Regions from separate parts of the Humidesulfovibrio mexicanus genome, predicted to be linked through region 2. Evidence: riboswitches for the same ligand, from Rfam matches in the RefSeq annotation. Region 2 holds a riboswitch; each other region holds the start of a gene.
What was found. A riboswitch is a leader RNA that binds a small molecule or an ion and turns the genes downstream of it on or off. The one in region 2 is predicted to bind cobalamin.
Positions count from the first base shown of each region.

Region 1 (7,268 bases), on a different contig from region 2:
TCGCCGCAGGCCGCGGCCACATGGTCCCAGGCTCCGGTGAGACGGTAGGAGCGCCCGCCGGTGACGCAGAGCACGCTGTCCACCCCGCGCGCCTTGAGCGCGGCGGCGATGTCGTGGATGCGCGTTATGGCCCCTGCGCCGAGGTAGGTCGTGGTCCGGGTGCGAATCTCCTTGATTTCATGGGTGTCGAAGCTGTTGTCCCACATGGGGCGCTCCTTTGTTTAGGGGGGAAGCTGCTGTCCGTGACGCCTTGTCGTTGTGAATGTATTCACAAGCTAGTCTCGGCCCTGGCCTGGGTCAAGCGGCCGTGCCGACGGAAGATTTTGATCCAGGCTTCGGCCAAGGCGAACGCAGGCTTGTGCCGGGCGGGCAAAACGCATAGCCTGCGCCCTGGCAGCGCCAACCCTTCGCCACACAGGAGCCCCCATGCGCGACGAACCGCAGTTTTCGACCCTCCGCGCCATTTTCGAGGCGGCGCTGGAGCGCATCGACCCCTACGGAATGATCACCGAGCGCGTGCGGCTGGAGGGCGGGCGGCTGGTGGTGCAGCTGGACCAGGCCCGGCACGAGGAGGAGCTTTCGCGCTATTCTCGCGTGCTGGTGCTGGGCTGCGGCAAGGCCAGCGCGCGCATGGCCCTGGCCCTGGAGGGCATCCTCTCCGGGCTGCCGGAGGGCTTGGAGTGGGGCGGGCTGGTGTGCACCAAGTACGGCCACACGGAGCGGCTTGCGCGCATCGGCCAGGTGGAGGCCGCGCACCCGGTGCCGGACCAGGCCGGGGTGGAGGCGGCGCGGCGCATGGCCGAGCTGGCGCGCCAGGCCGACGAGAATACCCTGGTGCTGAACCTCATTTCCGGCGGCGGCTCCGCGCTTCTGCCCGCGCCCATGCGCTATAGCGACGCCGGGCGCGAGGTGGCCCTGACCCTGGAGCACAAGCAGGCCGTGACCCGCGCCCTGCTCTCCTGCGGGGCGGACATCCGCGAGATCAACTGCGTGCGCAAGCACCTTTCCGAGCTCAAGGGCGGACGTTTTCTGCGCCTGCTGGCCCCGGCGCGCAGCATCTCGCTCATCCTTTCCGACGTGGTGGGCGACCGGCTGGACACCATCGCCTCGGGCATCACCAGCGACGATTCCAGCACCTATGCCCAGGCGCTCGAAATCGTGCGGGGCTACGGCATCGCGGGGCGCATTCCGCAGCAGGCCCTGCGCGCCCTGGAGCTGGGCGCGGCAGGGGAGATTCCGGAAACGCCCAAGCCCGGCGACCCGGCCCTGGAACGCGCCGTGAACCTGCTCATCGGCACCAACCACGCGGCGCTTCTGGCCGCCTGCCACAAGGCGCGGGAGCTGGGGCTCAACGTGGCGCCGCTCACCTGCCTGCTCACGGGCGAGGCCCGCGAGGTGGCGCGCTTTCTCTCGGGCATCGGGCAGGACGCCCGGCGCACGGGAATGCTGGTCGCGCCCCCGGCCTGCGTCATTCTTGGCGGGGAGACCGTGGTCACCCTGACGGGCGAGGGCAAGGGCGGCCGCAACCAGGAGATGGCCCTGGCCTTTCTGGCGGAGCTGGACCGCGATCCCGAGGCCGGGCGCGGACTGGCGTTTTTGTCTGCCTCCACCGACGGCAGCGACGGCCCCACGGACGCCGCCGGGGCCTACGCCTCGGCCGGGATGCTGGCCCGGGCGAAGGAGGCCGGGCTCTCCATGAGCCAGGCCCTGCGCGCCAACGACTCCTATCACTTCTTCGAGGCCATAGGCGGGCTGTACAAGACCGGACCCACGCGCACCAACGTCTGCGACCTGCACCTGTTGCTGGTGGAATAGGCGGCGGATCGGGTTTCGGGCTCGGTCAGCCCCTGCGCACCAGGATCAGCGAGAAGTAACTGGGCCTGTCCGGCACGGCGTCCAGGCCGTGGAAGACCGCCTCGTCCTCCAGCCCCAGCCGGGTGACGAACACGGCCGCGTCCGAAAGCCCCAGGCGCGCCAGCACCCGCCGGATGACCGGCATGTTCTTGTAGGCCTTCAGGATCACCGCCGCCTGGGCCGAGGAGAGCACGCGCTCCAGCTCCGCCTCCCCGGCCACGCCGGAGACCACGGCCAGGCTCTCGCCGCTTTCCACCAGCACCCGGCCCGTGTGCGCGGCAGCCGCCTGGTAGCTGGTTATGCCCGGCGTCACTTGCACGGGAATCTCCGCCAGCAGGCCGTTCAGGGTGCGCAGCAGGTAGCCGAAGGTGCTGTAGGTAAGGGGGTCGCCCAGGGTCAGGAAGGCGGCGCTTTTGCCCTGGGCCAGGATGTCCGCCACGGCGCGCGCGTTGTCGCGCCAGGCTTGGTCCAGCACGGCCTGGTCGCGGGTCATGGGGAAGTCCAGGCGCAGGATCTGCGCGCCCTGGCGCAGGTGCGGCCGGGCGATGGACAGCGCCAGCGAGGCCTCGTTCTTGGTGGATGCCGCGGCCAGCACGACATCGACGTTCTGCAATATCTTGACGGCCTTGAGCGTGATGAGGTCCGGGTCGCCGGGGCCGACGCCGATGCCGTGCAAGGTTCCGTAACGGGTCATTTGGTGTCCTTTGCGCCCGGTTTGCGGGCGATTTCTGGATGCAGCAGCCGGGCGAGCTCCTCCACGGCGTCCACGTTGCGCGGGCCGGGCCGCGAATACTTCATTTCGTCCACGAACCAGGCCCGACCGCTTTTGGTCGCAGGGAGGCCGCGCAGCCTCGGGCGATCGGCCAGCGGCAGGGGGGCCGGGTTCATGGGGCCGCGCTGGATGACGTACGCCTCCGGGGCCAGGCGGATGACCTCCTCCTCGCTCAGGTGCGCGAAGCGCTCCGGCGTCTGCACGCAGTTGATGCCGCCCGCCCGGCGGATGATTTCCGTCACCAGGCTTTTTTGCCCCACGCTGAACATGTTGGGCGAGCGCACCTCGAAGAACGTGCGGGGTCGGCCGCTGGTGCGGGCCACTTGCGCGTCCACGGCGTCCAGCCGGGCCTGCAGGCCCAGCACCATGGCCTCGGCCCTGTCGTCCGCCCCGGTGAGGGTTCCCACCCGGCGGATGACGCTCATGAGCTCCGCGAAGCTCCCCGCGCGGAACACGGCCACGCTCACGCCGTGGCGCATAAGGGCGTCCACCGGGATGGAGGCCTCCTTGCGCCCGGCCATCTGGAGCACCAGGTCGGGCTTCTGGGCCAGCACGGCCTCGATGTTGGGGCGCATGTGCGTGCCGATGACCGGCAGCTTGGCGATGCGCGCCGGGGTTGTGTCGGCGTTGGTGCGCGCCACGATGGCCTCCGCCCGGCCCAGGCCGTCCAGGATCTCGTTGAAGGCCCCGTAAAGGGCGATGACGCGCACGGCCGGGCGCGGCAGCACGATCTCCCGGCCGGTGTCGTCGGTGACGCGCACCCCGGCCAGGGCCGGGCGGGCCGTGCACAGGGCCGCGCTAAGGACGGCCAGGGCCAGCGCCAGGAACCATGTGCGCCTGGGGCGCGCCGGTGACGGGGTGCGGGGCCACGCGGATGTCGGTCTCATAGATGTCCTTCAGGTTCGCTTCGGTGAAGACTTCGGCCGTGGGGCCGTCGAGCGCCACCCGCCCGCCCTTGAGGAAGATCAGCCGGGGGCAGTACAGGGCGGCCAGGTTCAGGTCGTGGGCCGCGGCCAGCACCGTGCCGCCAGCCCTGTGCTGTGCGGCCAGCAGGTCGAAGGCCTCCACGCGCCGGGCCAAATCCAGGGCGCTGGTGGGCTCGTCCAAAAGCAGCAGGCGGCGGCCCTGGCACAGGGCGCGGGCCAACAGCACGCGCTGGCGCTCCCCGCCGGAAAGCCCGCAGGCCTCGCGCGGGGCCAGCTCCTGGCAGCGGGCCTCGGAAAGCGCCGCGTCCACGGCGGCTTCGTCCTCCGGCCCGCAGCCGCCGAAAAATCCGGCATGGGCGTAGCGGCCCATGCGCACCAGCTCCCGTACGGTGAAGCCCTGCGGCACCTGCACGCTTTGCGGCACGCAGGAGGCCAGGCGCGCCCGCTCCCGCGCGGAGATCCGCGCCAGGTCTCGGCCGTCCAGCTCAACCCGGCCGTCCAGGGGCGTCAGCACCCCGGCCAGCGTCAGCAGCAGCGTGGTCTTGCCCGAGCCGTTGGGGCCGAGCAGGGCCGCGAACTCGCCCGCCGCAAGGCGCAGGTCCACCCCGTGCAGCACCGCGCGGCCGCCGTAGCCGGAGCGCAAGCCCGAAGCGCGGATCATGCGCCGCCCCCGCCCCTGGCCATGAGACCCCTGCGGGCCAGCAGCAGGCAGAAGAACGGTCCGCCCACAAGGGCCGTCACCACGCCCACGGGCAGTTCGGCTCCGCCGGGCAGCACGCTGCGCGCCGCCACGTCGGACCAGATGAGCAGAAGCGCGCCCAGCAGGGCCGAGGCGGGCAGGAGCCGCGCGTGCCCGGCCCCCAGGAACAGCCGCGCCAGGTGCGGCACCACCAGCCCCACGAAGCCGATGACCCCGCTGACCGCCACGGCCGCGCCGGAGAGCAGGCTTGCGCCCAGAAGCAGCCACAGGCGCGAGCGCCCGGCGTCCAGGCCCAGCATCCGCGCCTGGGTTTCGCCCAGGGCCAGCAGGTCCAGCTCGCGCGCGCGCCAGAACACCAGTCCCGCGCCAAGCAGCATGTACGGCCAGGCCAGCTCCGCGTGCTCGAAGCCCCGGCCCTGGAAACTGCCCATGACCCAGAACACGATGCTGGCCACGGACTCCTCGTCCAGGCTTTTCAAGAGCGAAATAAGGGCGGAGAGGAAGGTGGACACCACTATGCCCGCCAGGACCACGGTTTCCCGCCGCAGGCCGGAGAGCGGCCCGCCTCCGGCGCGCGCCAGCAACAGCACCAGGGCCAGCGCGCCGAGCGCTCCGGCCAGGGCGCAGGCGGGCAGGGCCATGGCCTGGCCCGTTTGCGCGGCCTGCCCGGCCAGCCCGCCCAGGATGGCCGCAGAGGCGCCGAACGCCGCGCCGCCGGAGACGCCCAGGGTGAAGGAGTCGGCCAGGGGGTTGCGCAGCACGCCCTGGAAGGCCGCGCCCGCCACGGCCAGGGCCGCGCCGGTGAGGCCCGCCAGGAGCACCCGCGCCAGGCGGATGTCCACCACCACCAAGGCCAGGTCCGGGGCCACGGGCGCGCCAAGGGGGATCCCGGCCGCTTGGGCCAGGGCGCGCAGTGCGTCCTGGGCCGTGGTGGGATAGCTGCCCACGGCGCAGGCCAGGACCATTGTGGCGGCAAGTCCCGCCGCCAGCGCGACGGGCAGGGCGAGCGCCCGGACGGCGGCCCGGACGACAGGTCGGTCCGGGGCGCGCAGTGCGGCGGAGCGAAAGTCCCGCCGCACTGGCCCTGTGGCCCCGGTTTCGTGTTCGCCCTGCCCGGTCATGCTAGTGGTCCAGTTCCTTCACGGCGTCCTTCAGGTGCTCGATCCACAGCCTGGCCACGGCCGGACGGCTGCCCAGGCCCGTGAGCTCGGCCTTTGGCGCGAAGCCCTTGGCCTTGAGGATGCTGACCCAGGAGTCCTCCTCGCTGCCGGCCATGTCGTTGTGGGCGTGGTCGCCGGCCACGCTCATCAGCGGCAGCAGGTGCACGGTGCGCGCGCCCATGCGCTTGAGGGCCGGGATGATGTCCTCCAGGCTGGGGCTGCTTTCCACCGTGGCCACGAACACGCCGGGATCCTTCTTCCACAGTTCCAGCTGCAGGGCGGAGTAAGCCGCGTTGGCCGGATGCTCGGTGCCGTGGCCCATGAGCACGACGGCTTCGCCGCGCCCGCGTTTGGGCAGGCTTTTCAACACGGCCTGGGCGGCCAGGGCGATGTCCTCGGGCGTGGAGAGCAGCGGGCGGCCCACGCTGATTGTGCCCATGGACTTGGGCATTCCCTCGAAGGCCTTGGCCGTGGCGCTGATGTCGGTGAACTCGCGGCCGGGGATGGAATGCAGGGACTGCACGGCGACCTCGGTGAAGCCCTCCGCGGCCATGTCGGCCAGGGCCTGGGCCGGGGAGCGCTTCTGCACGCCTTCGCCGGCGATCTTGTCGCGGATGATCTTGGAGGAATAGGCTAGGCGCACGGGCACGCCGGGGAAGGCCGCCTTGGCCTGCCGCGTCAGTTCGTCGATGGATGCGGCGGCTTCGGGCACGCTGGTGCCGAAGGCCACCAGCAGAATGCCGCGCTTGGCCTCCGGAGCCTTGCCGTGCTCTCCGGCGAAGGCGGGCGCGGAAAGGCAGAGGCACAGCAGGGCCGCGGCGAACAGGGACCAATGGAAACGGACTGCGCGTGAACGCATGGGAACCTCCAAAAGCGGAGGGCGGAGTTGGGGGACGCAAAAAAAGCCCCCGTTCCGCGCAACAATAGGCGGAAGGGAGGCTCCGTTTTCATCCCCTTGCGTGTCCCGTCGGACAAAAGCCCTCGTTGCCGACGAGAAGCCATGACACGTGTCCGGCAGGTCTTCCGGCTCACCCCATCGGCCCCGGCCTTCCCGGAAGCATTCTTCCAGTGGCGCGCTTGGGGGCTGACTATTCGCGGGGCTCACGGCGGCGGGTCCGCTCCCGGTTCGCACGGGATTCCCTTTTCACCCCGCGTTGGCGGGGCACCGGACGCAAGGGCGATAGTATGCGGCGGCTTTCGCTGTCAAGCCTGGGCAGGGGGGGCGGCGGGCGCGGCCAGTTCGGCGAGCAGCTTCTCGATGTCCAGCACCAGCGCGTCGCTTTCGCCCATCATGCCGAAGCCCAAAATGGGCAGGGTGTAAATGTCCTGTACGGGCACGGTGAAGCCGGTGACCACCACCTGCTGCTGGCGCAGCACCTCGTCCACCAGCAGCGCGGCCGAAAGCTCGCCCATGCGTACGGTAATGATGAGGCCGCGGTCGATGTCCGGGCAGGCGTCGTCCAGGTCCAGGTGGCGGCACAGGCGCAGCAGGTGGAATATCTGCCCGCGCACGCTCACGGTCTCGCCGCCGTCGGGCAGGGACACCAGGTCGCCTGCGCGCGGGGCGTAGATCTCCAGCACGTCGCGCGAGGGCACGATGAGGGTCTCCGGGCCAACGCGGCACACCAGCGCGTCCACGATGCCCTCGTTCACCGAGCGCGACAGCGGGATGGAGAGCAGGAAGCGCGAGCCGCCTCCGGTGAGGTTCTCGATGGAGATGTCGCCGCCGAGCTGCGCGCGCACGGCGTTGGCCACGGCGTCCATGCCCACGCCCCGTCCGGAGACGTCGGTGACCTTCTCGGCGGTGCTGAAGCCCGAGGCCAGGATGAACTGGACGATTTCCTGCTCGGAGTATT
Region 1 is NZ_FZOC01000005.1:62,149-69,416, forward strand. It holds gene CHB73_RS11590 (iron-containing alcohol dehydrogenase) at 1-206, opposite strand, end outside; gene CHB73_RS11595 (glycerate kinase type-2 family protein) at 427-1,815, shown strand; gene cobI (precorrin-2 C(20)-methyltransferase) at 1,841-2,548, opposite strand; gene CHB73_RS11605 (ABC transporter substrate-binding protein) at 2,545-3,513, opposite strand; gene CHB73_RS11610 (ABC transporter ATP-binding protein) at 3,425-4,213, opposite strand; gene CHB73_RS11615 (FecCD family ABC transporter permease) at 4,210-5,373, opposite strand; gene CHB73_RS11620 (sirohydrochlorin cobaltochelatase) at 5,375-6,271, opposite strand; cobalamin riboswitch at 6,409-6,597, opposite strand; gene CHB73_RS11625 (chemotaxis protein CheA) at 6,616-7,268, opposite strand, start outside.
Region 1: it holds a riboswitch for cobalamin, as region 2 does, so the genes downstream of both, CHB73_RS11620 (sirohydrochlorin cobaltochelatase) here and cobT (nicotinate-nucleotide--dimethylbenzimidazole phosphoribosyltransferase) in region 2, are expected to answer to the same signal.

Region 2 (7,268 bases):
GGCTTTTTTGACTGGAACGAGCTTTCCCGCCGCGCCCTGGGTGAGAATTGGAAGAAGTACAACGCCAAGCAGCAGGATGAATTCGTTTCCTGCTTTTCCGAGCTGCTGCAGAAGACGTACATCCTCAAGCTTGAGAAATACAACAACGAGAAGGTCAACTACCTGAAGGAGCAGATCGAGGGCAACCAGGCCTTCATCAGCACCCAGGTGGTGATGAAGGACAAGAACATCCCCATCAACTACGTCATGATCAAGCGCGACCAGTGGATGGTCTACGACGTGGTGGTGGAGGGCGTGAGCCTGGTCAAGAACTATCGCAGCCAGTTCGCCAAGGTGCTTTCCAAGGAGAGCCCCGAGGCGTTGCTCCAGCGCATCAAGGACAAGATCAAGGCCTTGGACGAGGGCAAGAACGTCGACGATGTGGTCGGCAAGTAGCGCAAAAGGGAAGGGGAGCAGATGATGAAGCCCGTCGGGACCGCATTCACCGCCCTGGCTCGCGCCGCGTCCGTCGCCGCGCTGCTTGTCCTGCTTGGCGCCGGAATTTCTTCCGCCGCCGAGACGCCGCCCCAGGTCCAGCCCGCCGCTCCTGTGCTGCTGGCCTACGGCGACGACGACATCTGGGACGAAAACGGCCAGATCATCAAGAAGGGCCATGGCGCGGCCAACATGACCCAGGCCGACGAGGTCGCCATGACCGCGGACCCCATCGAGGGGTGGAACCGGGCCATGTTCACCTTCAACGACAAGCTCTATTTCTGGGCCCTCAAGCCCGTGGCCCAGGGATACAGCTTCGTCATCCCCGAACGCCCGCGCCTGTGGGTGCACAACTTCTTCCACAACCTCATGTTCCCGGTGCGCTTCACCAGCCTTATGCTCCAGGCCAAGTTCGACGCCGCAGCGGTGGAGACCTCGCGCTTCATCGGCAACACGGCCTTCGGCCTGGGTGGTCTGGCGGATATCACCAGCGATTCCAAGCCATTCAGGCCAATCCCGTCCACCGAGCAGGACCTGGGCCTGACATTCGGCTACTGGGGCATGGACAACGGCTTCTACATCGTGTGGCCCTTCCTCGGCCCCTCCACCGGGCGCGACAGCCTGGGCTACGTGGGCGATTACTTCCTGACCCCCACCAGCTACCTGAACCCCTGGTACTGGTCCATGGGCGCCAAGAGCTACGACAAACTCAACGAAGTGTCCCTGCGCATCGGCGACTACGAGGCCCTCAAGGACGCCAGCGTCGATCCGTACGAGGCCGTGCGCGACGCCTACCTGCGCCTGCGCCTGAAGAAGATGAACGACTAGCCCGGACAGGGCCGTTCGTGCACACCCCCATGCGCCTGGCCGTCATCTCCGACACGCACCTGAGCGGGCCGGATGAAGCCTTCCAGACGCTGTACGACGCACACCTCGCGCCCGCCACGTTCCTGCTGCACTGCGGGGACATGGTGGGCGCTTCGGTGTATCATTACCTGTGCCGACACCCGCGTTTTCTGTGCGTGCGCGGCAACTGCGACCATTTCGAGCTGGACCACGACCTGCCCCTGACCCTAAGCCGTGAGCTGGAGATTCCAGGCGGCGGCTCCCTCGCGTTGGGCATGGCCCATGGCTGGGGGCAGCGCGACAGCGTGTGGCGGCGCGTGTTCGACGCCTTGCCCGGTCATCGACTGCTCTGCTACGGCCACACCCACCGCCGCCACTGGGAGCAGCACCAGGGCGTCTGGCTCCTGAATCCCGGCAGCGTGGCCGAGGGCTCCATGGCCCTGGTGGACGTGGCCCAGGACGGCACGCTCGACTGCACCTTCGTGGACCTTTAGCGGTTCCTACAACCCGACGAATTGCTTTTTGGCTTCCAGCACTTTGCGGAGGTACTGGCGCGTCTCCGCGGCCGCGTGGCGCGTGGTGATGGTGTCGTACACGGCCGTGGGCGCACGGCCGTTGATGGCCGCGAGGGCCTTGGCCCGGCTGGGCGAGAAGGTCTTCAAGAGCGCGCCGGAGCCGCCGTTGTAGGAGGCGATGACGCAGTATTCCCGGCTTACCGGATCGGTCACGCCTGCAAGATGCCGCCGGGACAGAATGGACAGGTAGGCCGTGCCGTACGTGATGTTGTTCTCCGGGTCGAAGAGGAAGGCCTTGTCCGGCTCGCCGCGCCTGCCCGTAAGCTCGCGGTGCACATCGGCCCCGGCCGAACGCGGCACCACCTGCATGAGGCCGATGGCGGGCACGCTGTTGATGGCGTAGGGGTTGAAGTCGCTTTCCACGCGGATGACGGCGTAGATCAGCACGCGGGACACGCCGAAGCGGCGCGAGGCCGCCTCCACCAGCGGCTTGAACTTCACCGCGCGCACCTGCAGATGGTCGCGCACCATGGGAATAACCACGAAGCGCACGGTCTTGCCGGGGCTTGAGGCGGGCCGCTCCTGCGGACCCTGGGCCAGCAGGGCGCGGGCGTACTCCAGGGCCTGCTTCTCGGTTGTGATGTCCCGGCCGCGCGCGTCCTTGACCTCGCCAAGCAGAAAGGGCCTGCCTCCAAGGGGCACCGGTCCGCTGGAGTACATGTCCACGGCGCGTGGATCGTAGGGGGTCAGCAGGGTGGTGACGATGGCCTCGCGCAGGCTCTTGAGCGGGGCCTCGGCATCCAGGGTCTCCACCGTGATGCTGCCGTTCTCGAAATCCACGCTGGCGCGGGACAGGTAGTTCTGCGTGTATTTGACGTAGCGCTTGGGCTGGGCCTCGCGGGCGTCGGCCGCGCCCCACTGGCCGCGCACGGCCTTACGGAAGGTGGCGATGAGCCGCTTGAAGCGTTTGTAGTCCGCCTGGATGGCGCTGGGGTTGGTGGCGTAGCGGATGGCCTTGCTGCGCGCCATGTCCACGGCGGCATTGGTGTCGCCGGAGGCGATGCGCGCCAGGTTGGTCATGTCCCCCAGGGAGCATGACGAGGCCAGCAGGCAGGCGCAAAGGAGCGCCGCCAAGAGCGGCAGGCGGTTGCCGCCAGGGATCATGGCCGTGCGCCTCCGGCAAGGCGCCGGGCCTCGGCCAGATAGCGGGCGGCCAGGGCCGGGTTGTCGGAATGCTCGGCCCAATGCAGCCACAGCAAGCGCAGTTCCCTGCGCAGGGCCAGGTCCGGGGTTGCGAGGCGGCGCTCCGCGAGTCCGGCGTCAAGTCCTTGGCGGAGCAGGGCGGCCAAAGCCCGGGCGCGGTGCCGCGGCCTGTGGGCGGTGTCCACGGCGCGCAGGCCCGCCTGGGCCAGCGCCTCGCAGCGCTGCGGGTCATCCAGCAGCTCGCGGGCCTTGGCCGCGCAGTCCTCGGCATCGTCCGCCCTGTAGGTGGCGAAATGCTCCCCCGGCGTGAACAGCTCGTTCTGGCCATGCTCCAGTTCCGGGGTCAGCAGGCACGCGCCGCAGGCCAGCGCCTCGAACACCCGGAAGTTCAGATCCCCGCGTTCGGCGATGTTCAGCACCACGCGGGCGCGGGGCATGAGCTCCGGAAAGCTGCCCTGGCGCACGGCCAGCCCTGGCGCCAGCCTGCCCAGGCGCGAGAGGAAGTCGCAGCGCAGCGGCGTTGTTTCCGGGTCCACCGTGCCCACGAAGAGCAGGTCGAATTCCGTGTCCGCCTGGCGCGGCCGGTGGTGCCGGGCGGCAAAGGGCGGCAGCCAGGCCACGCGGTCCTGCCCAAGGGCGCGGGCGAAGGCGTCCACGTGGTCGCGCAGGCTCACGGCGCAGAGGTCGAAGCTCCTGGCGTAGAGCGGGTACCAGCTGTGGATGTGCGAATCGATGCAGTAGAAGGCGGTGAGGCAGGGGAAGCGTTCCAGGCCCACCAGGGGCGGCGGCAGGCTGCGGTCGGTGTAGACCACGGCATCCGGCGCAAAGCCGAGCCTCTGGACGATGTCCTCAAAGCCGAGCACGGCCGGGCCTGTGAGCGGTAGGGCCACGGGCCGGAAGCCCTGGTCGCGCATGTCCTCCATGAAGTACATGCCGCCCACCCAGGCGATGCTGCGTTCGCGTCCGTCCATTGCTTACGCCGCCTTCAAAAAGCCGATGAAGTCGTCCACGCCGGCCTGTCTGCACGCCACGTAGGCCGCAGCGTACTCGGTGAAGGAGCGCTCGCGCCCGTACACCGGGTAGCGCGCCTCGGCCCCGCCGTAGGCCAGGCCGTAATGGGCCGCCGCCTGCGGGTGGATGGGCAGGAAGAAGTCCTCGTACCCGGTGGTGAAGGCCGACAGCTCGCGTTCCTCGGCCGGGGCCAGCCCCAGCTCGCGCAGGATGCCTTGGGCCGCCAGGATGATGAGTTCGGACGAGGGATGGTTCACGGTGAGGAACAGGGGCCGCTTGCGGAAATGCTCCAGCACGTGGTCCAGGTAGGGGACCGGCGTGCGCGCCTGGCGTTCCCGTTCCATGGCCACGGTCTCGGCCAGGAGGGCGTCCAGGTCGAAGTGCCTCGCCAGTCCGGGGCCGAGGTACACGCGCAGGATGTCCTGGGCGGGCAGGTCCATGTCCAGCAGTCGATCCAGATACGTGTCGCGGAAGTCGAAGCCCGGCGCGCCGGACCACAGCGGCCAGGGCCCCCGGAAGAACATGTTGGGGATGCACAGGCTGGGGCAGCCCGACGGCAGGCGGCGCAGCAGCGCGTCCGAGGCGAGGCCGCCCCACTGGGGGCCGAGGTGCTGGTAAAGGAAGAGCCCGCAGGCGTTCAGGGCGGATTGCGGGAGTTCTTCCCGCGTGTAGTTGAGGAACACCCGTGGGGCGTAGGCGCGGCGAAATTCCGGGCTGGCGAGCAGGGCGCGGGCCAGGGGCTCTCCCTGGCAATTGGCGTGCAGTATGGCGAGAGGGTGCTTCACGCCCGCACTGTAGCAATCGCCGTGCCGATGGGGAAGCCCGGCGAGGCTTGAAAAACGCTCCGCCATGGGCTAGCAGCAGTGAACCGGGCGGACATCCCGGAACACGGTGCGAATCCGTGGCGATCCCGTCGCCGTAACCGGGGACCGGGGGGACGTATGGCGCGCGCGCCGGGCCACTGGGGGAGCAATCCCCTGGGAAGGCCGTCCCCGCCGGGCTGATCCGGAAGTCGGAAGACCTGTCCGCAGCGGCGAACCAGTGCAGGAATCCGATGGCAAAGGGTTTCGGCGGGCTTGTCATGTGCCTGCCGGAACCTTTTTTTCGCCCACAGCAAGCAAAGGAGCCCCCCCATGCGTCAGCGTTTCGAATCCGTCCTGTCCGCCATAACGCCGGTGGACCGCACCCTGGCTCAGGCCGCCCAGGCCCATCTGGACAACCTCACCAAGCCGCGCGGCAGCCTGGGCCGCCTGGAGGAGCTGGCCCTGCGCCTGTGCCTGGCGCAGGGCGGCGGCGCGCCCAAGGCCGACCCTTGCCGCGTGTACACCGTGGCGGGCGATCATGGCGTGGTGGAGGAGGGCGTGAGCCTCTTTCCGCAAGAAGTCACGCGGCAGATGGTGCTCAATTTTCTGAATGGCGGCGCTGGGATAAATGTGCTTGCCCGCGAGGCCGGAGCGCAACTGTTCGTGGTGGACGCGGGCTGTCTGGGCCCTGACTTCGACGAGCATCCCCGGCTGGTGTCCGGCAAGGTGGCCCAGGGCACGGCCAACCTGGCCAAGGGGCCGGCCATGAGCGAAGAGCAGTGCCTGGGCGCGCTGCTCCTGGGCGTGAACCTGGCGGACATCGCCTATGCCGAGGGCGTGCGCGTGCTGGGCACCGGGGACATGGGCATCGGCAACACCACGCCGTCCACGGCCCTCTACTGCGCCTATCTGGGCCTGGAGCCGGAGGCCATGACCGGACCCGGCACCGGCCTGGACCAGGAGGGCGTGCGCCGCAAGGCCGAGGTGGTGCGGCGTGGCCTGGCGGCCAACGCGGCCGTGGTGGCCAAGGGGGATGCGCTGGGAATCCTCGCCGCCCTGGGAGGTCTGGAAATAGCCTGCCTGGCCGGGCTGATTCTGGGCGGGGCCAAGAACAGGCAGTTCGTGTGCGTGGATGGCTTCATCTCCACCGCCGCCTGCGTTGCCGCCTGGAAGCTGGCGCCCGCCGTCACCGACTACCTGGCGTTGGCCCACGCCTCGGCCGAGCCCGGACACAAGCTGGCAGCGGAAAAATTGGGGCAGAAGCCTCTGCTCGACTTGGGGATGCGCCTGGGCGAGGGCACGGGAGCGGCCGTGGCCATGTTCCTGCTGCGTTCGGCAGCGGCCATCTACAACGGCATGGCCTCCTTCACCCAGGCCGGGGTGAGCGAGAGCGCCTAGGCCTGGACGCTTGCGTCCGCCTAAAGGTCAAGCAGGTAGTGGTCCACGGGCGCGAAGTCGTCGGTGAGCACGGGGGGATCGCCGGGCAGAGGGGCTGGCGGCAGGTAGCGCGTGGCCAGCATGGCCGCGTAGTCGGCATTGTCGCTGTGCAAGAGCGGCTCCTCGCCGTCCTTGAAGGCCGCCAGGATGATGTTCTGGGGCGAGGACGGATCCTCCGGCTCCAGCAGGAAGCTCTCCACGCGCGGGAACACGGAGCGGTAGGTGGCGAGCAGGGCGCGGTAGAAGCGGCTTTTGCCGCCCTCGGCCGCGCTGATGCAGTTCACCAGCACCACGCCGTGGTCGTCCAGGGCGCGGGAGAGCGCCTGGGCGGTTTCCCGCGTGGCCAGGTGGAAGGGCACGGAGAGGTGGCTGGTGAACACGTCCACCAGCGCAACCTGATAGCTTCCCGGCGCGGCGTCGTGGTTCAGGAAGCGCCGGGCGTCGCCGTGGCGCAGGGCAAGGCCGGGCAGCTCCGCGAGGCCGAAGTGCCGCCGCGCGATGTCCGTCACGCCGGGGTCGATCTCCACTACGTCCATGCGCGGGCCGCCGCCGAACTCCTCCGGGCGGCTCAGCGCATACTTGGGGAAGGAGCACGCGCCCCCGCCCAGCATGAGCACGCGGCGCAGGTCCGGCCGGAAGTGCGTGGCCAGGCGGTAGTACTGGGTGTAGGGCAGGGCCAGCAGGGTGGGATCGGAAAGGTCCATGGCCGACTGGCTGCCCTCCGGCCCTGTGGAGAGCATCTTGAGCAGCGCGCCGGTGCGGTTGTTGCGCGCGTTGTACACAAGCACCCGCTGGTAGGGCGTGTCCAGGTCGTGGATGTCCGCCGCGCGGAGCTGGCGGTCGTAGATTGAGAGTCCCAGGGCCGTCAGGCCGATGAGCGCCGCGGTGGCGAGCTTTGCGGGCAGGTCTCCCCGGTGGATGCAGAAGGACGCCAGCACCAGCACCCCGGCCATGCAGAGCACCAGATTGGTGGTGCCGA
Region 2 is NZ_FZOC01000004.1:65,701-72,968, reverse strand. It holds gene CHB73_RS09260 (MlaC/ttg2D family ABC transporter substrate-binding protein) at 1-435, shown strand, start outside; gene CHB73_RS09255 (MlaA family lipoprotein) at 457-1,302, shown strand; gene CHB73_RS09250 (metallophosphoesterase family protein) at 1,320-1,814, shown strand; gene CHB73_RS09245 (murein transglycosylase domain-containing protein) at 1,821-2,999, opposite strand; gene CHB73_RS09240 (glycosyltransferase family protein) at 2,996-4,009, opposite strand; gene CHB73_RS09235 (WcbI family polysaccharide biosynthesis putative acetyltransferase) at 4,013-4,834, opposite strand; cobalamin riboswitch at 4,933-5,070, shown strand; gene cobT (nicotinate-nucleotide--dimethylbenzimidazole phosphoribosyltransferase) at 5,183-6,250, shown strand; gene CHB73_RS09225 (fused MFS/spermidine synthase) at 6,271-7,268, opposite strand, start outside.

Region 3 (7,268 bases), on a different contig from region 2:
GCCCATCCGCCAGCGGAGATCATCCCCGGCAGTCCGGCGGAACTGCTGCGCCGCACCTGGCTTACCTGCCTGCTGGCGCCGCTGTTCATGGGCCTGCACCTGGCCCGGCTTGCCTGGCCGCCCCTGGACGCCCTGTACCACGCCTCGGGCTACGTGCCCGGCGCGGTCACCTGGCAGGGCGTGCTGCTGGGGCCGCTGTTCCACAACCACTGGCTGCATCTGCTGGGCGACCAGCTCTCCTTTCTGCTTTTCGGGGCCGTCATCGAGGCCCTGCTTGGCCTGCGGCCCTACCTGCTGCTTCTGGCCGCCGGGCTCTGGCTCTCCAACCCCCTCACCCACGCCCTGTGCTGGGCGCTGCTCAGCTGGTCCGCCCCGCAGGCCTGGGCCGCCACCCTGGCCGAGGTGGACTACGGCTCCAGCAACGCCGTATTCGCCATGGCCGGGGCCCTGGCCGCCCTGCTCCGCCAGTGGCGGTCCATCCTGCTGCCCTTCGCCCTGTACGGGCTGTTCATCTGCTTCGCCCGGCACAGCTGGCTGGCCCTGCACCACCTGCTGACCCTGGGCCTGGGCTTCGCGGCCCTGCGCTGGTGGATGTGGCGGAGGGCCCGGAAAAACGCGAAAGGCTAACCGCGCAGGGCCGGAGGGCCTCAGGCCCCGGCGCTCCACAGCCCGGCCAGGGCCTCGCGCTCGGCCAACAGAATGTCCAGGTAGTCCAGCTCAAGGGCCAGCAGCTCGGCGTCCCCGGCCCGCAGCCATTCCGACAGCCAGCCCAGCCGCGTGAACAGCGCGAAGAGCGGCAAAAGCCGCAGCTCCGGCTCCGGGATCCCCCCCTGGCGCAGGCCGCGCACCAAGCCCAGGGCAAAGCCGCGCCCCAGGCCGGAGGGATGCTCGAAACCCGCGCAGCCGAGCGCGTTGGCCGCATCGTAGAGCCTGGGCCGCGCGCCCGCGAACTCCCAGTCGATGAGTCCGTGGACCGGGCGGGCCCCTTCCCGCCCCCAAATGACGTTCAGCGGGTGCAAATCGCCGTGGGCCAGGGCTGCGGGCATGGCCTCCACGGCCTGCTCCAGGGCGTCCAGGGCCTGTTGGACGGCGGCCAGGCGCGGGGCCAGGTCCGGCGCGTGGACGAGAATCTTGCGGAAAAAATCGTCGCGGAAGGCGGACAGGCTGGACTGCGGTGCCAGGGGCAGCGCGGGCAGGGCCGCCCCGGCGCGCTGCAGGGCCAGAATGCAGCCCGCCAGCGCCGCGCCGCGCCAGGCGTGGTCCAGGTAGCCGGGCTGGGGCAGGGCAGGGCCGGACACAAAGGGCGAAAGCATCCAGCACCCGGCCAGGGCTTCCCCTGCCAAGTCCTCCACGGGCAGGCGCAGCACGAAGCGCTCGCCACCGGGCTGACTGCCGGGCTCAACGCCAGTCCGACCGTCGGCCCCGCTCCCCGGCCCACATTCCGGTCCTGCCCCGCCGACAGGCAGATACGCCGGGATGACCCCGTCCAGGCCCGGCTCCCGCGCCAGGGTCCGCAAGAGCGCGCCCAGCCGCTCGCGCCGGGGCGCGGCCTCCGGGCGGATGCGCTCCAGCATCCAGGGGCGGCCCTGGGCGTCGGCCAGGGCGAAGCGCTCAATGCAGCGTTGCGGGCTGCCAGGCAGGGAGTGTTCCGGGGCCGGGCGGCCGGGCTCTAGGCCGAAGCGCGGCAGCAGCTCCAAGAGACGGTGGGGCATGAATGCTCCGGCAAATGCCCGGCGCACCGCCCAAGGCAGGACGGCGCGCCGGGGGACGGCTGTTTCGGGTTAGGCCGGGACCAGCTCCTTGCGGGCCTTGCGGGCGGCCTGGACCATGTTGTCCAGGCTGGCCATGGTCTCGGGCCAGGCGCGGGTCTTGAGCCCGCAGTCCGGGTTCACCCACAGGCGCTCCACGGGAATGACCGCAGCGGCGCGCCGGAGCAGGTCCAGCATCTCGTCGGCGCCGGGCACGCGCGGGCTGTGGATGTCCCACACGCCGGGGCCGATCTCGTTGGGGTACTGGAAGCGGCGGAAGGCGTCCAGCAGCTCCATGCGGCTGCGGCTGGCCTCGATGCTGATCACGTCGGCGTCCAGGGCGGCGATCCATTCCACGATGTCGTTGAACTCGCAGTAGCACATGTGGGTGTGGATCTGCGTCTCGGGCGCGGCCGCGCCCACGGCCAGGCGGAAGGCGTCCACGGCCCAGCGCAGGTAGGCGTCGTGCTCGCGCGTGCGCAGGGGCAGGCCCTCGCGCAGGGCGGGCTCGTCGATCTGGATGACGCGGATGCCCGCGGCCTCCAGGTCGGCCACCTCGTCGCGCAGGGCCAGGGCGATCTGGCGGCAAGTCTCGGCGCGGGGCTGATCGTCGCGCACGAAGCTCCAGCACAGAATGGTCACCGGGCCGGTGAGCATCCCCTTCATGGGCTTGTCCGTCAGCGACTGGGCGAAGCGCGCCCAGGCAACGGTCATGGGCGCGGGGCGGCTCACGTCGCCAAAGATCACCGGCGGTTTGACGCAGCGCGAGCCGTAGCTTTGCACCCAGCCGTTCTGCGTGAAGCAGAAGCCGGAGAGCCGCTCGCCGAAGTGCTCCACCATGTCGTTGCGCTCGGGCTCGCCGTGCACCAGCACGTCCAGGCCCAGCCCTTCCTGCCGGGCCACAACGTCGCGAATGGCCTCGCGCATGGCCTCCTCATAGGCCTGGAGGGGAAGCTCGCCGCGCTTGAATCTGGCGCGCGCCTGGCGCAGTTCTCTGGTTTGCGGGAAGGAGCCGATGGTGGTGGTGGGCAAAAGCGGCAGGCCCAGCCGTTGCCTCTGGAGCGCGGCCCGCTCGGGATACGGCAGGGCGCGGAAGAGCATCTCCGGCGTGGCCGCGGCCATGCGCCGCCGCACCTCCGGGTCTTGCAGGCGCGGACTTGCCGCGCGCCCGGCCTGGGCCCGTGCGTTCTCGGCCAGCCAATCCGCGCAGGACGCCTTGCCGCTGTGTTCCAGCCCGGCGGCGCAATCCGCCAGTCTGCGCAACTCCTCGCACTTCTGCAAGGCGAAGGCCATCCAGCCCCGCAGCTCCGGGTCGAGCAAGGTCTCGTCGCCCAGGTCCAGGGGACAATGCAGCAGCGAACACGAAGGCGCGACCAGGACGCGCTCCACACCCAGGCGCTCCACCGCGCGGGAGAGCAGGGCCAGGGCCTTGCGCGCGTCCACCCGCCACACGTTGCGGCCGTCCACCACGCCAAGGGACAGGCTGGTTCCGGGGGCGAGGTGGGCGAACACGCCGTCCAGCTGCTCCGGCGCGCGCACCAGGTCCAGGTGCAGGGCGTCCAGCTCAAGGCCGGAAACCACATCCACATTCTGGGCCATGGAGCCGAAGCAGGTGGTGAGCATGAACCGGGCCGGCCTGGCCGCCCTGGCCAGGGTTTCGATGGCCGTGCGGAAGCGCCGGGGCAGGGCCTGGGGCAAGTCCAGCGCCAGCACGGGCTCGTCCAGCTGTATCCACTCTGCCGCGCCGCGTTTGGGGTCGGCCAGGGCCTGGACAAGTTCGACATAGGCTTGGGTGAGTTCGGGCAGAAGCTCAAAGCGGTCAAAGTCCGGGCCGACGGACTTGGCCAAGTGCAGGAAGGTGCAGGGGCCGGGCAGAACCACCTTGGCCCGCAGGCCCGCATCGTGCGCCTCGGCCAACTGCTCCAGCAGGCCGGAGGCGTCGGGCCGGAAGACCTGGCCGCGCTCCAGCTCCGGCACAAGGTAGTGGTAGTTGGTGTCGAACCACTTGGTCATCTCCAGTGCGGCCACGCCCTCGCCGCCGCGCGCCATGCGGAAAAAGGCGTCGAGGTCGTCCGGCATGGGCGGCTGCCCGTCCTGGCGGAAGCGCTGCGGCGCGACGCCAAGGCGCACGGTCATATCCAACATGTGGTCGTAGAGGGAGAAATCGCCCACGGGCACGATGTCGACGCCCGCCTGAACCTGTGCGGTCCAGTGGCGCAGGCGCAGGCTTCTGGCGGTCTCAAGCAGGGCGGCGCGGCTCGATGTGCCTGCCCAGAACGCCTCCAGCGCGGTTTTGAGTTCACGGGCCCTGCCCATGCGGGGAAAGCCCAGGGTGTGCGTCAGCATGAAGCTACCTCCGGTGGTCGCGGTTGTGCCAGGACCGGGGGACAAGGACGCAGAAACCGCATGGGGGTGCGGGAGGACGCGCCGGGAGACCCGGCGTCGTGGGGGGCTTGAAAGCCCGTGCCTCTCTGGCCCAGTCGCGGGGCCTGCGGCTTTGTCCTGCTTCGAGGCGTCTTCTGGCTTCCGGGCGGGGGCACGTTCCCCCTGCCGTGGTGGCCGCATCCTTCCCAGGTCCTTGGACCCAGTGGGCACAGCCGGCATGTTTCCCGGTCACAGCAGCGCGTCTGCGACGGATTTGCACCGTCTTCCGTTTCTCGAAGGGCGTCTGGCGATTTTCGAGCAGATTGCTGGCTATCCCGGAGCGCGGCGCACTGTCAAGACGCCGGTCGGGGTCAGTCGCCCGCGCCGGAAGGCCGGGGCAGCCCCCAGCCGCGCTTGTAGGCCAGCAAGCGCAAGCCCAGCCCGGAGGCGAAGACGCCAACCAGAGCGGCGGGCGTCAACAGCCGCAAGGCGTTCAAACCGAACACCGCCGCGCCCACCAGCAGGGCCACGCTGCCGTAGAAGCCGCCGCGCAGCACCTCGGGCACTTCGTTCACCAGCAGGTCGCGCAGAATGCCGCCGCCAACCGCGGTAAGCAGGGCCAGGGCCAAAACGCCGAAAAAGGGCGCGTCCGCCTCCACCCCGGCCAGGGCCCCGGAAAGGGCGAAGGCCGAAAGGCCCACGGCGTCGCTGACCACGAAGCCGGTGCGGCGCTCCAGCCGGGGCAGGCGGTGCAGCCGCAGAGCCAGGGCCAGCAGCGCCACGCCGCCCGCCACAAGAAACGGCTCGGCCTGGCGCACCAGGGCCACGGGCTGTCCCAGGAGCACATCGCGCATGGCCCCGCCGCCGCTGGCGGTAAGCAGGGAAAGGATGAACACGCCCATGAGGTCGAGCTTCTTGCGCACCCCGGCCAAAAAGCCGGACAGGGCGAAGGCCGCGCCGCCCGCCAGGGACGCGGCTCGCAGGGCCGGAGTCAGGATGTCGATGTCCACGGCCCGGCTCCTCCTTCCGGAAGCGGGGGCTCCCGGCCCCGCGCTCTTGCGCTACTTTTTGGCGGAAGCCTTCTTCCCTGTTTTTTTCGCAGAGGCCTTGGAACCCGTTTTCTTTTTTTCGGAGCTTTTCCCCGACGCTTTGGCCTTCTTCACGGACTTCGTTTTCTTGGCGGACGCACCCTTCTTTTTGGAAACCTTCGGCTCGTCGTCGCCGTCGGCTCCGCGCAGGGCGGCCTTGGCCTTCTTGCCCTTGCGCTTGGGGGCGATTTGCGGCTCCGGCTCGTCGTCCATGTCTTCCTCGTCGGTCTCCGGGGCCTTCTTGAGGGCGATCATGCCCTGCATGGCCGTGAGGTTGCGCGGAAAGATGCCCAACGAACGCAGAAACAGGGTCTGGGCCTCCTGGTTCTGGCCCTTGGCCAGCAAGGCCCAGCCCATGCCGCCCAAAGCCGCGGCGTAGGGCGTTTCCGGGTGATAGGTGCGCAGCCAGTCGAAGGACTGCAGGGCCTTGTCGTACTGGTGCTGGTGGTAGGCGCTCCAGCCCAGCTTGTCCATGAGGTGGCTCCACTTGTCCCAGGACGCCCCGGTAAGGGGCGCGCGCGGCAGCAGCCTGTCGAAGCAATTCTCGGCCAGGGCCCAGTCTCCCTGCAGGTAGGCCGTGGCCCCAAGGCCGAAGAGCGCTTCCAGGCCGCCGGGACCGCCCGCCAGAATGCGCTCGAACCCGGAACGGGCCGCGGGCAGATTCAAGGCGTACAGCTGGCTCCAGCTCAGGTCCATGGCCAGGGCCCCAAGTTCGGCATGGCGGGAAAGCAGGTCCGAAAGCTCCTGCTCATCCAAAAAGGCGGGATCGAGATTCAACCCGGCCAGGAGCTCTTCCCTGGCCTGCTCGTGCTCGCCCTGGGCCACCAGGGCGAAGGCCAGACCATAGCGCGGCCCGGCAAGCCCCTTGTCCAGGGCCACCGCGCGGCGGAAATCGCGCACGGCATCGGCCACGCGGCCTTCGTTGAGCGCGGCGAAGCCGCTGGCGCTCATGCGGTCCAGGCGCTCGTGGCGGGACTTGGGGGCCTGCTGCTGGGCGGCCACGGCCTCGCGGTCGCGGCCCTGGCGGGTGAGCAGCAGCACCAGGGCGCGCCAGTTCAGCGAATTGGTGGGATCCAGGCGCACGGCGTCGCGCAGATGGGGCTCGGCCATGTCCAAATGCCCACGCGAAAGCAGCGACAAACCGTCGCCCAGATGGGCATCGGCGTCGTCCTTGTTCACGGTGATGAGCGTCTGGAACAGCGCATGGGCCTTGTCCTCCTGCCCGGCCCAGAAGCTGGCCCAGGCCAGCGCGCGGCGTCCGGGGCGGCTATTGGGATTCTGGCGCAGGTATTCCTCAAGGTAGGGCGCTGCGGTGGTGGGGTACAGCTTGCGCGCGTAGGCCTCGCCCATCTCCAGGAACAGGTCCAGGTACTCCGGCCGCGAGCGCATGAGCTCCAGCACCTCTGGCGTGGCGGCGAAGTCCGGGCTGAGGAATATGGCTTCGGCCAAACGCTTGCTGGCCTGCTCCGCCCTGCCCTGCCGGGCCAGGGTGATGCCCATGCCGTAGGCGGCTGCGGGCAGCGTGGGATTCTGCCGACGCGCCTCGGCGAAGGCGGACAGGGCGTCGTCGTACTGCCCCAGGCGCAGCCGCGCCCAGCCCAGGCCGTTCCAGCCCGTGGTGGAGCGCTTCTCCTGGGTCACCAGGCGGAAGTATTCGGCGGCCGCGGCGTCGAACTGGGCGCGGTCGTAGAGGATGCGCGCGGCGGCCAGGCGGCTGTCCACATAGTCGGGCCGGGCGGAAAGAGCGGCGCGAAAGGCGTCGAGCGCCTTCTGGGAGTCGCCCTGGGCGAGTTCAAGGTGTCCCAGGGTGTTCAGGGCCAGGGCGTTCCTCGGCTCCGCGGCCAGCACGCGGCCCAACAGTTCCCGTGCCTGGTCCGCACGCCCGCGGGCCAGGGCGGTGGCCGCCAGCCCCACCTGCGCGCCCGTACCGCCGCCCACGGCCTTGCCCGCGCCGTGGCGGGGCGAGGCGGCGTCGGAAAAGGACTCCCAGGCGCGGTCCAGGTGTCCCAGGCGCAGGAAGCTCCAGCCCATGCCCAGCAGGCAGGCCTCGTCGCCGGGGTCCACATCG
Region 3 is NZ_FZOC01000006.1:71,014-78,281, forward strand. It holds gene CHB73_RS12610 (DUF2156 domain-containing protein) at 1-627, shown strand, start outside; gene CHB73_RS12615 (phosphotransferase) at 648-1,712, opposite strand; gene metE (5-methyltetrahydropteroyltriglutamate--homocysteine S-methyltransferase) at 1,782-4,094, opposite strand; cobalamin riboswitch at 4,263-4,400, opposite strand; gene CHB73_RS12625 (trimeric intracellular cation channel family protein) at 4,484-5,122, opposite strand; gene CHB73_RS12630 (tetratricopeptide repeat protein) at 5,174-7,268, opposite strand, start outside.
Region 3: it holds a riboswitch for cobalamin, as region 2 does, so the genes downstream of both, metE (5-methyltetrahydropteroyltriglutamate--homocysteine S-methyltransferase) here and cobT (nicotinate-nucleotide--dimethylbenzimidazole phosphoribosyltransferase) in region 2, are expected to answer to the same signal.

Region 4 (7,268 bases), on a different contig from region 2:
CAGCCTCGGCTGCCCCAAGAACCGCGTGGACACAGAATGTTTGCTGGGCGTTTTGGGCGAAGGGCTTGTCCCGGCCGAGGGCGTTGCCGATGCCGACCTTGTGCTGGTGAACACCTGCGGCTTCATCCGCCCGGCGGTGGAGGAAAGCGTGAACACCATCCTTTCCGCCATCCAGGAGGCCGGGGATGCGCCCAAGCGCCCGCTGCTGGCCGTGGCGGGCTGCCTGGTGAGCCGCTATGGCCGGGCGGCCCTGGCGGCCGACCTGCCGGAGGTGGACCTGTGGCTCTCCACCCGAGAGATGGACCAGTGGCCGGAGCGCATCGGCGCGGCGCTGGGGCGCAAAAGGCTGGAGACCCTCGGTCCCCGGCGGCTTTCCACCGGCCCGGCCTATGCCTATCTCAAGATCAGCGAAGGCTGCTCGCACCGCTGCGCCTTCTGCACCATTCCGGCCATACGCGGCCGCCACGTGAGCCGGGGGCTCGACGACCTGGAGCGCGAGGCGCGGCTTCTGGTGGAGGAGGGCGGCGTGCCGGAGCTGGTCGTGGTGGGCCAGGACGTGACGTCCTACGGCCGCGACCTGGACATGACGGACGGTCTGGCGCGCTTGCTCGACCGGCTCATGCCCATCAAGGGGCTCAAGTGGCTCAGGCTCATGTACCTGTACCCGGCGGGACTCACGGACGGGCTGCTCAAGCACATGGCCGGGCTGGGCAGGCCGTTTCTGCCCTATTTCGACATTCCGCTTCAGCACGCCCACCCGGAGATCCTCTCCGCCATGGGCCGCCCCTTCGCGCAGGATCCTTCCCTTGTGGTGGACCGCGTGCGCAGGCATTTCCCGGACGCCGCCCTGCGCACCAGCCTCATCGTGGGCTTCCCCGGCGAGACGGACAGGCATTACGCGGCGCTCAGGGACTTTGTGGCGCGTACGCGCTTCGCCAACCTGGGGGTGTTCCCCTATCATCAGGAGGAGGGCACCCGCGCGGCGGAGTTGCCCGGCCAGGTGGCGCAGGGGACCAAGACCCGCCGCCGGAATGCCCTCATGAAGCTGCAGGAGTCCATCAGCCGCGAACGCCTGGATGCTTTTGTCGGCTCCCGGCAGGAGGTGCTGGTGGAGGACGAGAGCCCGGAATGGCCGGGGCTGCACGTGGGACGCGTGTGGTTCCAGGCCCCGGAGGTGGACGGCGTGACCTACGTGAGCGGTCCCAAGGTCAAGCCCGGCAGGCTTCTTCTGGCCGACATCGAGCAGGCGCAGAGCTACGACCTGGTGGCCCTGGCCTAGCCGTCAGGCAGCCAGGATCGGTTCGCCTTCGCGGCGGTTCGCCTGTGCGCCGGAGAGGGCCCGCCGGGCGGCGCCGTCTTCGGTTCAACGGCAACGACGGGCGTTTGCCCAAGACAGCCTTTCTGCTTTTCCCCGCAATTGAGGAGGTACGCAGCGCCTGCTTCTGCGCCCCCGGACGTGCCGGTCCAAGGGGTTGCGTCTGCGCCCGCCGTCCCCGGATCGGGTGGACCCGGAACATCCTGCCGCGCCGCGTACCTGGCACCCGGCAAATTTTTCCAGACAGTCTCTTGAGTTTTTTTAGCGAACGGTTGTCAGCTCGGTGTCGGTCTGGGCGCTTTACTCTGTGGCGTAAATACGTATATGCCTTCCGCTGCAATGGGGCGTGGCCGCTGCCCCGGCGTGCGCCCGGTCAGCCCCGATGCGTGCAGAACGGGGAGCCATGGGCGGTGAGCCGTCGCGGCCGGACAGGAACCGCGTCCGAGTCCCTGGGGGACGCCGGGTCGCGGCTTCAAGCCAGCAGGAGATGGGGCATGAAGAAAGGGTTCTGGGCTTTGGCTGCGCTTTTCGCCATTCTGGCCTTCGCGGTCAGCGGCCAGGCCGCTGAGCAGGGCGGGCAGAAGGCGAAGGCGGCTTCGGCCAGGAAGGTGAAGGAGGGCAAACCCTGCAAGGGGTTCGACCCAAAGACGGACGTTGTCGTCGAGCGGGACAAGGCGGGCAATTGCGTCTTGTACCACCGCGACCCGAACTCCCCAGGCGTCAGCTTTGTCTTCGACGCCAACGGGGAACTGTGGGCACGAAGCTACGGGAAGAATTTCGAGTAGTCCGGCGCAGGCTTTCGGGGCGCGCCAGCGCTCCGGAAGCCTGACGCCACGCACTGGCCCGGGCCTACTGCCGCACCACGAGGCTGGCGTGCTGGCCCAAGGCGGTCTGCAGGGCTTCGGAGAGCTGACGCGGCACATGGCCGCGGCCCGTTTCGGCCAGGGCGGCGTCTTCGCAGCCATCGGGCTGGAAGGCCTGGATGACCCAGGGGACGTTTTCGGCCTCCTGCGCGGCGTTGGCCAAGCCTTGGCGCAGTTCTCCCGCCAGCTCCAGAAGATCGTGTTCCGTGAGCACCTGCGGGTGCCAGGTGGTGCGCAGCTCGAAGGCTACGCCGGATTTTCGCAGCAGGGCCAGGCTTGCCCAGGCGGCGTCCGCCGAGGCCGCGACGCCGGTAACGCGCTCGTAAAGCCGAGCCGGGGCCTTGATGTCCATGCCCACCCAGTGCGCCAGGGGCAACACGCGGGCCATGGCCTGCGTGGCCATGCCGCTGGTGTGCAGTCCCACCGCGTAGCCCATGTCGCGCACCTGGGCCATGGCGTCGGCCAGGCCCGGCTGGAGCAGCGGCTCCCCGCCGGAGAAGACCACAGCTTCCAGCAGGCCGCGTCGTGTATCAAGCCACTGCGCAACGGAGTCCCAGGTGCGGTCGCCGGGGCCGAAGGGGCGCAGGGCCGCGTTGTGGCAGTACGGGCAGTTCCAGGCGCAGCCCTGGCAGAACACCACAGCCGAAAGCCTGTCCGGCCAGTCGATGGTGCTCAAGGGCAGGAGGCCGCCAACGTTCAAGGCCGCCTCCCCGTTCGGGTTCCGGCTCATTCCGCAGCCAGGGGCAGCGGTTCGCGGAAGCACACCCGCTCGTCATACTCGCCCTTCTTGCCGATGTTGAAGGCCGAGCGGGGCCGGTAGTAGCCCATGACGCGGGTCCAGATTTCGCAGGGCTGCTCGCGGCCCTCCGCGGAGCATGTGGGGCAGGTTTTGCGCTCCCCGTCGAGGTAGCCGTGGGTGGGGCACACGGAGAAGGTGGGCGTTACCGTGATGTAGGGCAGCGCGAAGCGGGAGAGCGACCGGCGCACGAGCTCCATGCAGGCCGCTGCGCTCGAAACCCGTTCGCCCATGTACAGGTGCAGCACCGTGCCGCCGGTGTATTTGCGCTGGAGCTGCTCCTGCCGCGTGAGGGCCTCGAAGGGGTCGTCCGTGAAGCCAACCGGCAGTTGCGAGGAATTGGTGTAGTAGGGCTGTTCCGGGGTGCCCGCCTGGAGGATGTTCGGGAAGCGCTTGCGGTCTTCCTTGGCGAAACGGTAGGTGGTGCCCTCGGCCGGGGTGGCCTCCAGGTTGTACAGGTGCCCGGTCTCCTCCTGGTAGCCGGTGATGCGCGCGCGCAGGTGGTCCAGGAAGCGCACGGCCAGGGCGTAGCCCGCCTCGGTGGTGATGTCCTCGGCCCCGGCGGTGAAGTTGCGGATCATCTCGTTGATGCCGTTCACCCCGATGGTGGAGAAGTGGTTGCGCAGGGTGCCCAGGTAGCGCTTGGTGTAGGGGAAAAGTCCCGCGTCCATGCGGCGCTCTATCTCCTTGCGCTTTATTTCCAGGCTGGTGCGCGAGATGTCGAGCAGGGCGTCCAGGCGGGCGTACAGGTCGCGTTCGCTGCCGCGCGACAGGTAGCCCAGGCGTGCGCAGTTGATGGTGACGACGCCGAGCGAGCCGGTCTGCTCCGCGCTGCCGAAGAGCCCGTTGCCGCGCTTGAGCAGTTCGCGCAGGTCGAGCTGCAGGCGGCAGCACATGGAGCGCACCATGTTGGGCGTAAGGTCGGAGTTCACGAAGTTCTGGAAGTACGGCAGGCCGTACTTGGCGGTCATCTCAAAGAGCAGGTCCACATTGGGCCCGTCCCAGGGAAAGTCCTTGGTGATGTTGTACGTCGGGATGGGGAAGGTGAACACGCGGCCCTTGGCGTCGCCCTCGGTCATCACCTCGATGTAGGCGCGGTTTATCATGTCCATTTCCGGCTGGAGCTCGCCGTAGGTGAAGGGCATCTCCTCGCCGCCGATGACCGGGCGCTGCTCCTTCAGGTCGTCCGGGCAGGTCCAGTCGAAGGTGAGGTTGGTGAAGGGGGTCTGCGTGCCCCAGCGCGAGGGCACGTTGAGGTTGTAGATGAGTTCCTGGATGCACTGGCGGACATCTTCATAGGCCAGCGCGTCCTTGCGCAGAAAGGGGGCCATGTAGGTGTCGAACGAGCTGAAGGCCTGCGCTCCCGCCCATTCGTTCTGCAGGGTGCCAAGGAAGTTCACTATCTGCCCCACGGCGCTGGTGAGGTGCTTGGGCGGCTTGGCCTCCACCTTGCCCGGCACGCCGTTCAGGCCTTCGGTCAAAAGTGTGCGCAGCGACCAGCCCGCGCAGTAGCCGGCCAGCATGTCCAGGTCGTGGATGTGCAGGTCGCCCTCGCGGTGCGCTTGGCCTACTTCCCTCGGGTAGACGTGGTTCAGCCAGTAGTTGGCCGTCACCTTGCCGGAGACGTTCAGGATCAGCCCGCCCAGAGAATAGCCCTGGTTGGCGTTGGCGTTCACCCGCCAATCCAGCCGGTCCAGGTATTCGTTGACGCTGGCGGCCACGTCCACCACGGTCTTTCTGTCGTGGCGCAGCTTGGCGCGCTGTTCACGGTACACGCTGTAGGCGCGCATGGTCTTGAAGTGGTTGGCGGAAATAAGCGCCTGCTCCACCGCGTCCTGAATGTTCTCAATGTCCGGCACGCGTCCGGAAAAGCGGTGGGAGAGCACCTTCACCACCTGCGCGGTGATGAGCCTCGCCTCGTCGTCGTCGAATTCGCCCGTGGCCGCCCCGGCGCGGCGGATGGCCGAGCGGATTTTGGTGGCGTCGAAGGCGATGGTTTCGCCGTTGCGCTTGCGCACCTGGACGGGGGGAGCGATGGGCCGCAGAGGGGTGAGCACCGGTGCTGGCTGCGAGGAGATGGGATCGGACGGGGTGTCTGCGGCGTGAAGCATCTGCTTCCTCCATGTCGTCTGTGGTGTCTTTGAAGCGGCGGGGGGACCGGCAGGGAGTGGGGCGAAGCCCCGTACCCGTGTGCCGCATCGCCCTCCCGCGAGGCTGTTGCGTCAGTTCGTCCGCGTTGTTGCAGCGGGCGTGAGCGGGCAGGTCTTCGGACTTGCGGGCGTTTGGGGCGGTGGCCGCCGTTTTCGTCCGCCGACTTCCCGGCTTGCCGCCAGTGTCATGCCATCCGTTCCGGATGGGGGGACGCGTACCCGTTTACCGCTGCGGGGCAGTTCCGGACTTGCACCGGATTCCCTTTTCACCCGGACCAGGTCCAGGCACCAGCTCACCAACGCTTATGGGCGTCCGGAAGCGTGAAGTCAAGCTGCTTATTGTGCTGTAACCTGTTGATTTTTAATGCTGTTGTTCCCGACCGGAGGGGTGGGGGATTGCGCCAACGGCCATGAATTACTGGCAGAACTTCCGCTGGTGAGAGCTTGTAGATTTTCAAGAAAAATTCTTGAAAATGGTCCGGACTGCCGCCGCAGGCAGACGTGCGGGCGCGGCCGCTCCCCGGGCGAAGCTGCGCCGATCCTGGTCTCCGGGGCTTTGCAGCTCGTGCTGGGGGCAGGCGTCCCGCCCTTGCCCCCAGGATTCTGGAAACGCCAGCGCGCGCCGCGCCTATTTCGGCCCGATGCGCTCCACGCCGCCCATGTAGGGGCGCAGGGCCTCTGGCAGCAGAACGCTCCCATCGGCCTGCTGGCCGTTTTCCAGCACGGCCACAAGGGTGCGGCCAACGGCCAAGCCGGAGCCGTTCAGGGTGTGCAGGAACTCGCTCTTCTTCGCGCCCTTGGCCTTGAAGCGGATGTTCGCCCGCCGGGCCTGGAAGTCCAGGAAATTGGAGCAGGAGGAGATTTCGCGGTATTTGTCCTGTCCGGGCAGCCAGACCTCGATGTCGTAGGTCTTGCAGGAGGAGAAGCCCAGGTCGCCGCCGCAAAGCTGGATGACGCGGTAGTGCAGGCCCAGGCGCTGCAGCACCATCTCCGCGTGCCCGGTGAGCCGCTCCAGTTCCTCGAAGGATGTGTCCGGATGCGCGAAGCGCACAAGCTCCACCTTGTGAAACTGGTGCTGGCGGATGAGGCCCTTGGTGTCCTTGCCGTAGCTCCCGGCCTCGCTGCGGAAGCAGGGGGTGAGCGCGCAATAGCCCAGGGGCAGCTGGTCCTCCTCCAGCACTTCGCCCGCGTGCAGGTTGGTCACCGGCACCTCGGCCGTGGGGATGAGGTAGTAGTCCTGGCCCTGGATCTTGAAGAGGTCCTCCTCGAACTTGGGCAACTGGCCCGTGCCGGTCATGGAGGCCTTGTTCACGATGTATGGAGGAATGACCTCGGTGTAGCCGTTTTCGGCAGCGCAATCGAGCATGAACGCGCCCAGGGCCCGCTCAAGCCGGGCCGCCCAGCCGAAGCTGACGCAGAAACGCGAGCCCGTGAGCTTGCCCGCGCGCTCGAAGTCCAACCCGCCCAACGCCTGGCCCAGCTCCCAATGCTCCTTGGGCGCGAAGGCGAACTCCGGCTTGGCCCCCCAGTGGCGCAGCACCGGGTTGTCGTTCTCGGTGCAGCCGTCCGGTGTGGATTCGTGCGGAATGTTTGGCACTTTCAAGAGCCAGTCGCGTTCCTGAGCCTCAATGACGGCAAGCTCCGCGTCCAGTTCCTTGACCCGCTCGCCCATGGCGGACATGCGGGCCATGAGTTCGGTCGCGTCCTGCCCTGCGCGCTTGAGCTTGGCCACTTCGGCGGAGCCGGAGTTGCGCTCGGCCTTGAGGGCCTCGGCCTCGCGGATCAGGGCGATGCGGGCCTCGTCCAGCCGGGCGAATTCGGCCACGTCCGGCTCGGTTTTGCAGCGCCTTGCCAGGCCCTGGGACACGGCGTCGAGGTTTTTCTGCACGAATTTCAGGTCAAGCATGGTCTTCTCCTTGAAAGTGGGGCGCGGGCCCTGCCGATGGGCGCCGACGCATTTGGCTGTGTACCCAAAGCCGGGCCGGGAATAAAGGGGGAAAATGCGCGCCTAGGGGGTGATGCCGTCCTTGATGTTCCTGCGGCGCACGGCCAAAAGCGTCCACACGGCCAGGGCGATGGCGATGGGGCCGAGATCCTGCAGCCAGAGAAAGAGCGCGGTGAGCGGCGCGCCCAGCCCCAGCAGC
Region 4 is NZ_FZOC01000001.1:622,583-629,850, reverse strand. It holds gene rimO (30S ribosomal protein S12 methylthiotransferase RimO) at 1-1,279, shown strand, start outside; gene CHB73_RS02965 (hypothetical protein) at 1,810-2,100, shown strand; gene CHB73_RS02960 (anaerobic ribonucleoside-triphosphate reductase activating protein) at 2,165-2,878, opposite strand; gene CHB73_RS02955 (ribonucleoside triphosphate reductase) at 2,905-5,085, opposite strand; cobalamin riboswitch at 5,215-5,432, opposite strand; gene serS (serine--tRNA ligase) at 5,753-7,030, opposite strand; gene CHB73_RS02945 (hypothetical protein) at 7,133-7,268, opposite strand, start outside.
Region 4: it holds a riboswitch for cobalamin, as region 2 does, so the genes downstream of both, CHB73_RS02955 (ribonucleoside triphosphate reductase) here and cobT (nicotinate-nucleotide--dimethylbenzimidazole phosphoribosyltransferase) in region 2, are expected to answer to the same signal.